Linked DNA regions of Acetivibrio cellulolyticus CD2. The protein of the gene in region 1 interacts with the protein of each later gene in a pairwise test. Links are inferred from orthologs where the notes say so. Each region holds a gene or a part of one and is shown on either strand. Other genes may lie near its edges.

Region 1 (8,343 bases):
CAGAAGGGAACTTGGTGCTGACATTGATGCAGCTTGTGGTCAGCTTCGAAGAAGCCTTATTGAAGCTGTTAAGGAATAGACGTTTTTCATTGGTATGATTACGCAGTAGTTTAAACTATAAAACATTTTACGTGTTTTCTGGGGAGTGGTATAGTGAGATTTGGAGTGGAAAGCGATAAAGGTAGAGTAAGGGAAATGAATGAGGACAGCTATAAAGTTATTACAGGGAAAGACGGTATACCTGATACCTTTATTGTAGCAGATGGAATGGGTGGACATAACTCGGGAGAACTAGCAAGCCGTATGGCTGTTGACCTTTCTGAAGAGTATTTGCTTAAATACTTACAACCTGATGAAAGTGAAGAAGGCATAGTATCCTTTATTTGCAGCATGATGGAAGAGGTTAACAAAAGTATTTACTTTAAAGCAAAGGAATCAGATGAAAACTATGGTATGGGTACTACTTTTGTTGTCGGTATTCTCTTAAAGGGAAAACTATTTATTGGGCATGTAGGTGATAGCAGAGTGTACCTTATAAGAAATAGTTCACTAGAAAGGCTGACTACTGATCACTCATATATTGAAGAGCTTATAAAAAATGGTTCGCTAACCAGAGAGGAAGCAAGGAACCATCCTAAAAAGAATGTAATAACCAGGGCTTTAGGTTGTGAAGAGAACGTTGCTGTTGATACATATTCAGTTGATGTAAATGATGAAGACATATTTATTTTGTGCACTGATGGATTAACTAATATGTTAAGTGAAGATGAGATGTTATCAATGATAAAAAATAATGATGACCCACAGTATTCATGCAGTGAGTTGGTTAGACTTGCAAATGAAAAAGGTGGAGAGGATAATATAACAGTTATCATTGTAAAAAATTCTTAATCATTCTTAAGCAAACTATTAGCATATATATATCTTTATAGAATATTGTATGTTTTATCCTTTATTTTAAATATGTGAAGTGGGTTTTGATTGAATCTGATCAGATTTAATATCAAAATGCCATAAAAAGAGGTGTTGTTATGGAAGGTCGCATACTTGGTGGAAGGTATGAATTAATAGAGAAAATTGGTGGGGGCGGAATGGCCCTTGTATATAAGGCGAAATGTAAACTTTTAAATAGGTTTGTTGCAATTAAATTGTTAAGGCCGGAGTTTACGGCAGATGAAGAATTTGTTAAACGCTTCAGAGTTGAGGCTCAAGCTGCAGCAAGTCTTTCTCATCCTAATATTGTATCTATATATGATGTTGGAAAAGAAGATGATATGCATTATATAGTAATGGAGTATGTTAATGGTATAACATTAAAGGATTATATAGTTCAAAATGGTGCGCTGGATTGGAAAGAAGCAGTAAATGTAGTTATCCAAATATGTTCTGCTATTGAGCATGCGCATAAGAATCATATAGTTCATAGGGATATAAAGCCGCATAATATTTTACTGACAAAGGATGGAATCGCAAAGGTTACAGACTTCGGTATTGCAAGAGCTGTGACGTCTTCAACAATAACTGTTGCTGGAAGTACAATTGGTTCCGTTCATTATTTTTCACCGGAACAGGCTCGAGGAGGTTTTTCGGATGAGAAATCAGACCTTTATTCATTAGGAATAGTCTTGTATGAATTGGTCACAGGAAGGCTTCCTTTTAACGGAGAATCACCCGTTGCAATTGCTCTTAAGCATATACAGGATATGCCTGAGGAACCGTCCAATATCAAAAAGGATTTGCCGAAGGGTGTAAATGATTTGATAATGACTGCAATAGAAAAGGATCAGAAAAACAGATATCAGTCAGCTTCAGAGATGTTGGATCACTTATATAAGGTTTTAAAAAATCCTGATATGGAAATAATTATTGGAGATGGTGATACTGTTTATGATAGTCCGACAGTAAGGATTCCGTCTATTGGAGAAAAAACAGCATTACTTGAAAAGGATTCTCCTAAAAAAACAGGTGAAGACAAAATGGAAAAGAAAAGGGATAAAGACAAAGTTACTACTATACTGGCGATAACTACCTCTATAATTGTTATAGCGGTTATTGGGTTTATACTAGGTACAGTTATTTGGCCTACATTATCAGAGCCGGACGAATATGTTGTAAAAGATTACACTGGAATGAACTATTATGAGGCGAAGGCTGATTTGGAAAACAATGAAATTAAAGTTGAAGTGAACAGGAAAAATGATGAGGATGTTGATAAGGATGTAGTATTGTCCCAAGATGTAGCCAAAGGTACTGAGCTTAAGCAGGGAGGGTACAGCAAGGTCGTTCTTACTGTGAGTGATGGTCCTGTGATGATTACAATAAAAGATCTTACAAATATTGACTACCGGGAGGCTGTAACTCAAGTTGAATCTCTTGGCCTCGTGGCTAAAGTAGTGGACGAATACAGTGATGAAGTTGCAGAGGGAATGGTTACTAGAACAGAACCCGGCGAGGGTGATGAAGTGAGACGTGGAAAAACTGTAAGAATTTACAGAAGTGAGGGGCCTGAAATTAAAACAACAACGGTTCCGGATTTGAAAGGAAGAACTAAAAGCGAAGCTAAGAACCTTTTAGCTGAGAAAAATTTAATAGTTGGAAAAATTTATCCTGAAGATAAGACCAATGCTGTCGATAAAATAATCAAGCAGAATCCTGAACCAGGAGAGAGTATAGTTGAGGGAAAACCTGTAGATATTTATCTGGAAGAGAATATTCCTGCCGAAGGCCCTGGTGACAGTGGTAATAATAATGGTAACAGTGGTAACGCTGATAAAGTTGTGGCTAGACAGTTAGTATTAACCGACGCTGATCAGTATGGAGAATTTATAAATGTTCTGGTTAAGATAACCAGATCTGATACAAATACCGAGGAACAGTTGTATAGCGAAGTTATAAGTAAGACAAACTTCCCGCTGACATTATCTATTCCTATACCAAAGGACGGCAGCACAGAGGTCAAGGTTTTCTTAAACAGTGAACCTGAACCATATACACAATTTACTGAGCAATATTAGGTTTTAATAAAGAGAAATTTATAACTGGTGTTTCAAAAAAGTTATTACAACAGGGTATTGTGTAAAGGCATCTGTATAATGTAATTTTTTGAAACACTATAAGAGGAGGAAGAAGGATTGCTGCCAGGCATAATCATTAAAGGTATTGGAGGGTTTTATTACGTAAAAACCGAGTTTGGGCTATTTGAATGCAAAGCAAGGGGCATATTCAGGAAAGACTCGTTTACTCCATTACCTGGGGATAAGGTATCAATCTCTGTTTCAAACCAAGATGAAAAAGTGGGAAACATCGAAGAGATTTTTCCACGGGATTCTCAGCTTATTAGACCTGCGGTTGCAAATGTAAACCAAATAGCAATTGTAATTGCAATAAAATCACCGCAGCCGGATTTTACACTGCTCGATAAGCTCCTTATAACTGTCGAGCAAAAGGATATAAGCGCTGTTATTTGTATTAATAAAATTGACCTTGATAAAGATATGGAATATAAAAATGTAGCTGAATCTTATCAAAAAGCAGGTTACAGGGTTTTAGCACTTAGTTCTGCAATTGAGACAGGGTTTGACGAACTGGAAAGTGCTTTAAAAGATAAAACGACTGCTTTTGCTGGGCAATCAGGAGTTGGAAAGTCCACTATTCTTAATAGAGTATTGGATTCATATGTAATGGAAACCGGCAAGGTTAGTGACAGAATTGAAAGAGGCAGACATACTACCAGGCATGCAGAACTTATAGAGCTAAAGTCGGGTGGATTTGTTGTTGATACACCAGGATTTAGCTCTTTTGAGTTATCTGGTCTTGAAGCTGGTGAACTTCAAAATTTTTACCCGGAGTTTAGACAATATTTTGGGAGATGCAAGTTTACCGGTTGTATGCATATAAGCGAACCAGAATGTGAGGTAAAGGCTGCACTTGAAAGAGGAATTTTAGATTACGGAAGACATGCGCGTTATGTGGAGTTTTGCAATATGTTAAAGGAAAAACAACGAAAAAAGTATTCTTAGATTTTTATTGAAAAGGAGTGTTCAAGATTGATTAAAATTTCACCATCCATACTTTCGGCAGATTTTTCGAAACTGGGTGAAGAGATTATAAGAATAGAGAAAGCTGGTGCTGATTTAGTACATATCGATGTTATGGACGGACATTTTGTTCCTAATATAACACTCGGGCCTCCTATTGTTAAGGCATTGAGGAAGGTAACGAATTTGCCCTTTGATGTGCACCTAATGATCCAGGATGCTGATAAATATATTGATAGTTTTGTTGATGCGGGTGCAGATATAATTACAGTTCATGTTGAATCATCCTGTCATCTTCATCGTACCATACAGAAGATAAAGCAGCATGGGATAAAGGCTTCTGCAGCTTTAAATCCGGCTACTCCGCTTAATGCGCTTGATTGGGTTTTAGATGAGTTGGACATGGTTTTGCTTATGACTGTTAATCCGGGTTTTGGTGGTCAGAAGTATATTGATTCTGTTACTCAAAAAATTAAGGCTTTAAGAGACAACTTAGTATGTAGAGGGATCAACGTGGATATAGAAGTAGATGGGGGAATTGACAGTAACAACATATACAAGGTTACTGAAGCAGGGGCTAATATTATCGTTTCAGGTTCTACAATATTCAATTCACCAGATACGTCCCAAATAATCAGGGAACTGAAAGAAAAAGCATTCTGATAATAGTGCTTTTACATAACAAGTTTTGAATATATATAATGCTAAAAATGCCATTTAAGGCATTTTTGTTTCATAAGCAGGAAATTTACAGGGTGATTTTTAATATGGTTGCAATAATTGTATGTAGTGGGAGCATAATTGATTACTCCTATCATGAAAAATATTTTAATATAGCGAAGTCTATAATATGTGTTGATGGAGGAGCTAAGCATCTAAGAAATTTAGAGTTGGTTCCTGATGTTTTGATTGGTGATCTTGATTCCATACAAAAAGAAGATCTTGAATATTTAAACAGTTTGAATGTAAGGATTATAAAATACCCAAGTGAAAAAAATATGACAGATACTGAAATTGCTGTCGATTTTGCTGTTGAGAGTGGATACACTGAAATAATTATTATTGGTGGTATTGGATCAAGACTTGACCACTCATTGGCAAATATTTTTCTGCTTAAGCAGATGCTAAGCAGAGGAATAAAAGGTATGATTGTCAATGAACATAATGAGATCATGCTAGTCAAAGACAGAATTTTTGTTATGCGCGAAGAGGGGTATAAGCTGACTTTGCTTCCCTTAACTAACGTTGTGGAAGGAATAACTACCAAGGGATTGTATTATGAGCTGAATTGTGAAGATATTGAGATGGGATCAAGCAGGGGAGTTAGCAATGAGTTTTTGGATGAAACTGCTGAAATTACAATAAAAAAAGGTTTACTAATGGTTATTAAGTCGAGAGATTAGACACATAGTGAAATGTTACTTTCGATTCTTCAGTTAATCTGATTGGAACAAAAGCTTATATTGAAAATTTGATGAGAAATATAAAAACGAGAGGGGCTAAATGCTCCTCTCGTTTTTGATAAGTTTGTTTGAGCACTATTTTCCAAGGTTATAATCCTTAGCTAGGGCTTCAAAGGCAGGGAAGGAATTCTTTATAGTCTCTACACTTACACAGTAAGCCATTCTAAAGTAACCTGGTGCTCCAAAACCTTTACCCGGTACAAGAAGAAGGTTATACTTGAGCGCACTTTGAATAAATGCCACATCATCTTCAATTGGGGATTTTGGAAACAGGTAGAAGGCTCCTTGCGGTTTTATACACGAAAAACCAAGACTAACCAGTTTTTCATATAGAGTATCACGTCTTTCCTTGTATATATTAACATCAACAGAAGCGTCTAGTGTTGCACCTATAACTTTTTGGAATAGAGCAGGGGCATTGACATAACCCAAAGAACGATTACAGGTTGCAAGACATGCAACAACAAGGTCAACATCCTTTATTTGGGGATTTACAACAATATACCCTATTCTTTCTCCAGGAAGAGATAGTGATTTACTGAAGGAATTTACTACAAAAGAATTTTTAAACATCTTCAAAATACTTGGAACTTTTATATCGTCATATACTAGTTTGACATAGGGTTCATCAGATATAACACAAATAGTTGAATTATATTCTGCTTCCTTCTCTATGAGGATTTTGGAAATTCTTATCAAAGTATCCTCGCTATAAATGTGCCCAGAAGGATTATTAGGTGAATTTATAATAATAGCCTTTGTTTTTGCAGTAATCTTTTCTTTTAATATGTCAAGATTAGGGTCAAAAGAGTCTTTCAAAGGAGGTATTATAACGGATTTGCCGCCATGGTTGTCCACATAAGACAGGTACTCTACAAAAAATGGAGCAAGTATTAATACCTCTTCATCAGGATTTAAAATGGATTTTAAAACTACATTTAACCCACCAGCAGCACCGCAGGTCATCATAACGTGCTGTGAATTAAGCTGGAGACCCGTCTCCTTACTAACACTGTCAGCAATCTTTTGCCTGACATCTTCATAACCTGCATTGCTCATATAACCATGCATTCCGGGCTTGTCCTCCAGAATCATATTCTTAATAAATTCCTTAACCTCTTTTGGCGGTTCAGGATCTGGATTACCCAATGTAAAATCATAGACCTTGTCTTTTCCATAAATCTTACGAAGCTTTTCACCTTCTTCAAACATGGCCCTTATCCATGAAGAACTGGAAAGACTACTAACTATTTTTTGTGATAACATTTTAAAGCCACTCCTTATTTGTTTTTATATTTTATAGTTCTAATTTTGTTTTCATCAGGTGTTACGATTATGGTTTTATAGTTGGTGTAAATTACCATTCCGGGCTTCGCACCGTTTGTTTTTTTTACGTTTTTTACTTGAGTATAATCTACTTCAACATGAGAGGATAATTTTCCCTTACTGTGGTATGCTGCTATTAAAGCAGCTTCAAGTAGAGTATTTTCCGGTACATCCCCCGATTGTTTCTTAACAATTACATGTGAACCGGGTATATTTTTTGTATGAAACCATATATCGTTGGAGGAAGACATTTTTAAAGTCAAAAAATCGTTTTGGATATTATTTCTACCTACAAAAACGTCAAAGCCATCAGATGATTTGTATAAAAAAGGTTCTAAGGCTTTTAGGTTTTTCTTGATTTTTGATTTTCTGCTTTGATTTACGTATCCCACCTCAACAAGTTCCTGTCTTATTTCATCTATTTCTTGAGTGGTAGTTGCACTTTCAAGATTTTGGAGGACACTTTCAAGATACTCAAGCTCTCTAAAGGCTTCTTCCAACTGAGTGCTTGTAAAACTATAGGCACTTTTTGCCTTGGTGAATTTCTTGTAATACCTTTGAGCGTTTTCCTGGGGCAGCATATTTTCATCAAGAGGTATATCAACATATTCACTATTTTCGCTATAATAATTAAGTAGTGACACTTGCTTTGAGTTTTTGGGTATGCAATATATATTTGCAGTGAGAAGCTCTCCGTAAAGCTTGAGTTTTTCACGGTCAGCTACATCCCTTAATGTTTCCTGATGAATAGATATTTTTTTATTGCATCGATCAATTCCATTATTTAGAACCTTTGTTAGGTCACTTTTCTTTTGAACGAGCCTCTCAGCAGTGTCTTTTGATGTATAAAACAAATCCAGTGTACTGCTGATAGAAGGGATATATTCGATATTTGAATATTGTGTTATTTCTAATGAATGAAAATCTATTGGTTTGCTTTTAGTCTCATCAGCCCATGCAATACATGGGGAAAAACTTGAAACAGCTATATTTGATATAATCTTATTTAAATTGTATTTGACTTTTTCAAGATCTGTATCTGATAAGTCATCAATTATAGTTCTTCCATCAATTTCAGCTCTATGGCATACTTCCTCGCAAAGAAGGGGACTAAATCCCTTGATATTGTTTAAAAGATATTTAGAAATACGAAGTTCACTGTGGTTTTTTGCATTCTTGAAAAAGGAATCAATATCCAGTGTTTCAGGACTCACTTTATCCTGTGCGGGTGGCAGTATGTAGGGCCTTGCAGGCATAACTTCCCTTACTCTGCTAATATCACTGTCTATATGCTTGATAGAGTCAAGTATTATATCTCCATCATTGAGCAGCATTATATTGCTGTGTTTTCCCATTATTTCAATCAGAAGTTTTTTATATGTAGTATCTCCGAGCTCATTTACTGCTTCAACATGAACAGAGATAATTCTCTCAAAGTCATAGAACTCAACTTTTATTATCTTGCCTCCAGATAAATGCTTTCTTAGGAGCATGCAGAAAACAGGAGGATTTGCAGG
Region 2 (5,642 bases), 370 kb from region 1 along the record:
ATGCAGTAATCCAGCCATTCCCCATTTATCAATATCTTCTTTAAAATAGAAAGCCAATTCCTTCATAATAGCTTCAACCGAGAGAGAATGCTTGATTAAGTTCTCACTCTTTAACCGTCCTTTTAATTCCTCAAGTGCTTGCTCTCTTTCCATGGGAACCATTACCTCCAATTTATATGCTTATTAAACACGAAAATAAAACCATTGTTAAAACACAGGTTCAGACTCCATAGGTATAACTGAACAACTAAATTAAAGTTGTCTCACATATATATTACTAAAATAAAACTATAATTACAAGAAAAAATGAAGTCTTTCAAAAAGTTTAAAATTTAAAATTTGAGAATAGAAGTGTAGGAAAATAAGTGCGAAATATGTTATTTAGCGCTTTCATTTTCATAAAGGCAACCTTTTCTAAGAATTATCCACTAACTAACCTTTATCAGGTAATTATTACCTACCAAAAAACCTTCAAGCACATAAAATAAAACTGTGGGTTTCCACAGTTTTATCTATTAACATTAGGCATTAATCATAATTTGTAAAGCTATTGAAGTTATAAGAAATCCTATTGCTGCTACAGCAGTCCACTTACCCAAAAGTGCGTCTATAGTTCTTCCCTTATTCTTACCAAAGAAAGTTTCAGCTCCACCAGCTATTGCCCCTGACAACCCTGCTTGTTTACCTGACTGCAATAATACTATTACAATCAATGAGATACAAAACAGCACATGTAATATATTAACCGCTATTTGCATGCTAAAAGACACCTCCTAAGAAATTAACATACTAATTTTAGCATACAGTAAATCAAAATACAAGCTTAACATTAATAATTTTCATAATATATTATTTATTTTTCAAATTAAACCACGCATTAATCCCTAAATATTTGCTTGAACCACCTAATTCTTCTTCTATTCTCAGCAGTTGATTGTATTTTGCAACACGATCACTTCTTGATGGAGCGCCAGTTTTTATCTGGCCTGCATTAGTAGCTACAGCTATATCTGCAATAGTAGAATCTTCAGTTTCACCTGACCTGTGAGATACAACTGCTGTGTAACCAGCCCTGTTGGCCATCTCTATTGCATCTAAAGTCTCTGTCAGGGTACCAATCTGATTTACCTTAATAAGTATTGAATTTGCTACACCCATGTCAATACCCTTTTTTAATCTAGCTGTATTGGTAACAAAAAGATCATCACCTACAAGCTGTATCTTATTTCCTATCTTCTCAGTCAGTAATTTCCAACCATCCCAATCCTCTTCGGAAACACCATCCTCAAGTGAAATTATAGGGTATTTGTTGGCAAGTTCTTCCCAAAAGTTCACCATTTCTTCCCGGGTCTTTCTTATTCCCGTTTTCCAGAACAAATATGTTCCATCCTCCTGATACATTTCTGTCGCAGCAGCATCTATAGCAATTCTAAAATCATTACCCGGTTTATATCCTGCCTTCTCAACCGCCTCCAGTATAACCTGTATAGCTTCCTCATCTGTTTTTAGATTAGGAGCAAATCCGCCTTCATCACCGACAGCAGTACTATAACCTTTGTCCTTTAAAACTTTTTTAAGGTTATGAAAAACTTCCGCACACATCTGAAGAGCGGCTCTAAAACTGTTGGCTCCTACAGGCATTATCATAAATTCCTGAATGTTTACACTGTTATCTGCATGCTTCCCTCCATTAATGATATTCATCATTGGTACAGGGAGCGTCTTTGAGTTTATTCCACCAATATACTGATACAAGCTTACACCTAATGCCTCCGCTGCCGCTTTTGCTACAGCAAGTGAAACGCCCAATATGGCATTTGCTCCAAGCTTTGATTTATTTGGAGTTCCATCAAGGCTAATCATCAAATTGTCAATCGCTACCTGATCAAAAACGTTCATTCCTTCAACCTCAGGAGCTATCTTCTTGTTGACATTTTCAACAGCCTTCAATACCCCTTTCCCAAGGTATCTATTTTTGTCATCATCTCTGAGTTCTACTGCCTCAAAAGCACCTGTGGAAGCTCCTGAAGGGACAGCAGCTCTTCCTAAAAATCCACCCTCTGTCACAACTTCCACTTCAACTGTGGGATTTCCCCTTGAATCAAGTATTTCTCTGGCAAATACATTTTCAATTTCCAAATATTCCTTCATTGTACATTCTCCCTTTTAAATGTAGAATTTTACTTTGGTGTTTCGAACATAATTCTGTTATTTCGCACTAGTATATTCTATCCAACAATACCTGTGTTCAAACATTTTTTTCATTTTTGTTTAATGAATTTAAAAGCAAAACCCTTAGAGCTGAACAAATTTTCAATCAAAATTTACGGTTCTCTTCCAAATGCCAATTTACCAGACACATATAGTGTTACTTTGTTCCACTCAAAATATGTTGTTGAAGCAGAATATGAATAGTCATTTTTTTGATTATATTCGCTCCAGTCATTCTTCGCAAAGCCAACTGATACTTCAGCACTTTCACCTGCTTTAAGTTCGCCCGCTGCTTCGCTAAAACCTATCTCTAAGTATCTGTCCGCAGTACTCTTTTTATTACTTAATGAAACAAAATTTCCGTATACATTAGTAGCACCCTTTGAAAAGGAATCACACCAGAAAGTTTCAGTTTTATTTTCCTCTTTTGTATAATAGTATCTGATTTTTACATTGGATAGCTTGATACTTTGTTTCCCACTGTTAACAATCTTAAACATTGGATATATACTGTCACTATTAGCGCTAGTGTTACCATTCTTATATCTTAAGACAATTTTATTACTTACAACTTTTGATGGAGTACTTAGAGGTTTAGGTGTTGAGGTTTTTCTAGGTGTACTCGTCTTATTTATCAATGTTATTTTAGGCGTTAACTTCAAACTTGGTGTTGGAGTAGGCCTCTTTATAGATGGTGTAGGAGTAGGCTTATATGTTAGTGTTGCTACAGGCGTAGGTGTATTAGTGGGTATTGTTGTGGGTGTAGCTGTAATTGTAGGTGTAAGTGTAAGTATAATCGTAGGCGTCGCTAAAGGTGTTACTGTAGGTGTTTCTGTAACTTCAGGGGCCTGTGGTGTCATTGTTAGTTCGGGTACAGATGCTGTTTGGGTAGCATCAGAAGTACTTGATTCCTTTGCATTACTTATAATGTTTAATTTCACATATAATGAAGTGGTACACACAAATAAGACAAAAATAAAAACTCCTATTATTGTTTTTCTTTTCTTAACATCATAAAACCATCTCATATATTTCCTCCCATAACTGAATTGTTACTCAAAGAATTATTATACTATTTCATATAATTTATAATCAATAACTAATAAATAAAAATTACAATCAAAAAAACAAACTATACATTTAATTACATTCTATGTATTCCACTTGATTGAAAATGTTAATTTCTTCATTTAACCATTATACAAATAGAAAATCTTTTTATTTAAAGAAATTATGTATAGTAATTCGTTGCTAGAAGGATAATTTGTGTCTCTACAAGTCAAATTCTCTTGTCGCTAATTATTATAATTATCAAACAAGTTGGAACATTTTATAAAAATTCTCGTCAAATTAGCTATATACAATACAAGTCATTTTTTAAGGAGGTTGATTTTTACAATGAAAAGGAATATTTTAAAGTGCTTTTCCACTCTTTTGGGCTTACTTCTGCTCATTTCAATGGTTGGGTGCAGTTCAAATGAAAAAAACGCAAATATAAAAGCAGAAGCTCCGTATGAGGATACTAACGTTAAAAGGGAATTCTCAAAAGAATCGGACCTGTCAGTCGAATTAGGCAAAAATACTAAAGCTGATGGAGAGCAGTCAAATGCTTCAACAGCAGATACAAATAATTCAACCGCATTTACAGGAACAGGTGAAACTAGTAAAGCTGTCAACAACTCGATATTAAGCCAAAGAAAAATAATCCGTAACGCAAATATAACAGTCGAAGTTGATAATTTTGACGCAGCTTATGGTAAAATCGAGTTCATAATTGGAAACGTAGGATATGTTCAGGAATCAAAGATAAACAAGGTAAAACAATATGTAGATAATAAGGAATTTCTAGTTACAAACGGAGTCATAATTGTAAGAGTAGACGCCGACAAATTCAATACTGTTCTAAAAGATATAAAAGGCTTAGGCCTTTTGACTGATGAAAATATCAAAACTGATGATGTAACAGAACAGTTCTTTGATGTTGAATCAAGGCTAAGACTTCTAAGATATGAGGAAAGCAGACTTGAAGAATACCTGAAGAAAATCCAAGACCCTGATACCATTTTTAAAACCGAAAGCAGATTAACAGAAATACGACATGAGATTGAACAACTAACCGGAACTCTAAACAAGCTCTCTGATTTGGTTAAGTTATCAACAATAACTATTAATATGAATGAAAAACTTCCCCAATCACTTTCACATACAAAAACCTCTTACTTTAGTCAATTGAAAAACAACTTTTTAGGCAGTCTTAGTGGGGTTGTAGCTTTCCTTGCCAATGTATTGATGTTTATTGCAGCTGCATTTCCGGTTCTATTCTTTCTGGCAATAGTATTCTTTGCAGGTTATTTTATATACAAAAGGTTTTTTAGAAGCAAAATAAAAAAGTCAAAGCAGGTATCTTCCACTGAGAAAAATGATATTGAAACCTGATTGTGTTCATTTAACAAATAAGCTGTGGCATTTTGCTATAGCTTATTTGTTTTGTCCATAAAATTCAAAATATCTCCTTCAATTTCCATCCCTGCGTTTGATCCCTCACTTTGAATAACTAGGTTATTATAATTGTCAAAGAGTTTAATGTTTATATTTGCACAGATGCTTTCAAGAATATTTCTTTCCATAAGTCCATTTTTTGGTGCTCTCAAAGTGCCTCCCTTTGAGTGTTGCGCCTCAATATAAAGAGATTTTTTTCTATCCTTAATTATAATTTTCAATTGCTGCTCCTTATATTTCAAAAGTTCGATCTTAGCACCTGTATAAGTAGCAAATCTGTAAATTTCTTCTTTTATTCTCAAAAAAGCTATAAATCCAATAAAAAAGCTTTTAATCCATGGAATTCTGGCAATAGAAAACATAATCGAAGTGTTCTCCGTATTAAAATGATTACATTGAAGCCATATCCACTCTTTCGGAAATGAACTTCCCCAATCCTTTTCTATATATCCGTAACCTTCATCAAAAGCTACCCGCTCGCCATTACAATTAATACATCCCGAAATATCATGATGAATATTCACAGTTCCATGATAGCATTCCATAAAAGGCACAAAAGAAAACGGACCCATTATTCCTGGACTCATAAGTTTTTTGGGCAGCAAAACAATATTCCTAAACTCAAGATTACCATTTATACAGGTTTTGTCGTTACTTAAATGTAAACACAGCCTTTCCCTGCTAAAGAAATTATCTTCAATAAATATCTCAAAACGGTTTTCACTATATCCGAAGCTAGAAATATCAAATTTGTAATATTCCACTTTGCAGTTTATAGCATCAATTACCTGTATAAACGCATGTGAACTGTCTTTGCTCTTACCATAAGATACTCCCGGTATAATTGCAAGTACATTGCTCTGAGATTTACTTATCAGTTTATAATACCATCCTTCAAAATAATCCCTTTTCTTATATTTTCCCTGATACAT

What was found. Proteins that work in one complex are often made in the same cells at the same time.
Region 2: the proteins of rpe (region 1) and eno interact in binary tests that used the Escherichia coli proteins (3 or more experiments, as listed by UniProt). The link is inferred for Acetivibrio cellulolyticus CD2 from one-to-one orthologs.

What each region holds. Positions count from the first base shown.
Region 1 is NZ_JH556659.1:1,110,807-1,119,149, reverse strand. What follows is about bases 3,080-5,873. They hold rpe (ribulose-phosphate 3-epimerase), read left to right. Parts: upstream 3,080-4,046; coding sequence 4,047-4,700; downstream 4,701-5,873. Other genes in these bases: ACECE_RS0224880 (pyridoxal phosphate-dependent aminotransferase), read right to left, coding at 5,576-5,873; ACECE_RS0224885 (thiamine diphosphokinase), read left to right, coding at 4,805-5,440; rsgA (ribosome small subunit-dependent GTPase A), read left to right, coding at 3,132-4,019. In the rest of the region: 23S rRNA (adenine(2503)-C(2))-methyltransferase RlmN, read left to right, coding at 1-79; ACECE_RS0224905 (Stp1/IreP family PP2C-type Ser/Thr phosphatase), read left to right, coding at 154-891; pknB (Stk1 family PASTA domain-containing Ser/Thr kinase), read left to right, coding at 1,032-3,014; more of ACECE_RS0224880, read right to left, coding at 5,874-6,766; ACECE_RS0224875 (Rqc2 family fibronectin-binding protein), read right to left, coding at 6,781-8,343. UniProt on the Escherichia coli protein: Catalyzes the reversible epimerization of D-ribulose 5-phosphate to D-xylulose 5-phosphate.
Region 2 is NZ_JH556659.1:739,666-745,307, reverse strand. The notes cover bases 1-2,868. They hold eno (phosphopyruvate hydratase), read right to left. Parts: upstream 2,152-2,868; coding sequence 850-2,151; downstream 1-849. Other genes in these bases: ACECE_RS0223170 (cellulose binding domain-containing protein), read right to left, coding at 2,325-2,868; secG (preprotein translocase subunit SecG), read right to left, coding at 522-758; ACECE_RS0223185 (HDIG domain-containing metalloprotein), read right to left, coding at 1-153. Also shown: more of ACECE_RS0223170, read right to left, coding at 2,869-3,239; ACECE_RS0223165 (DUF4349 domain-containing protein), read left to right, coding at 3,610-4,647; ACECE_RS0223160 (tocopherol cyclase family protein), read right to left, coding at 4,683-5,642. UniProt on the Escherichia coli protein: Catalyzes the reversible conversion of 2-phosphoglycerate (2-PG) into phosphoenolpyruvate (PEP). It is essential for the degradation of carbohydrates via glycolysis.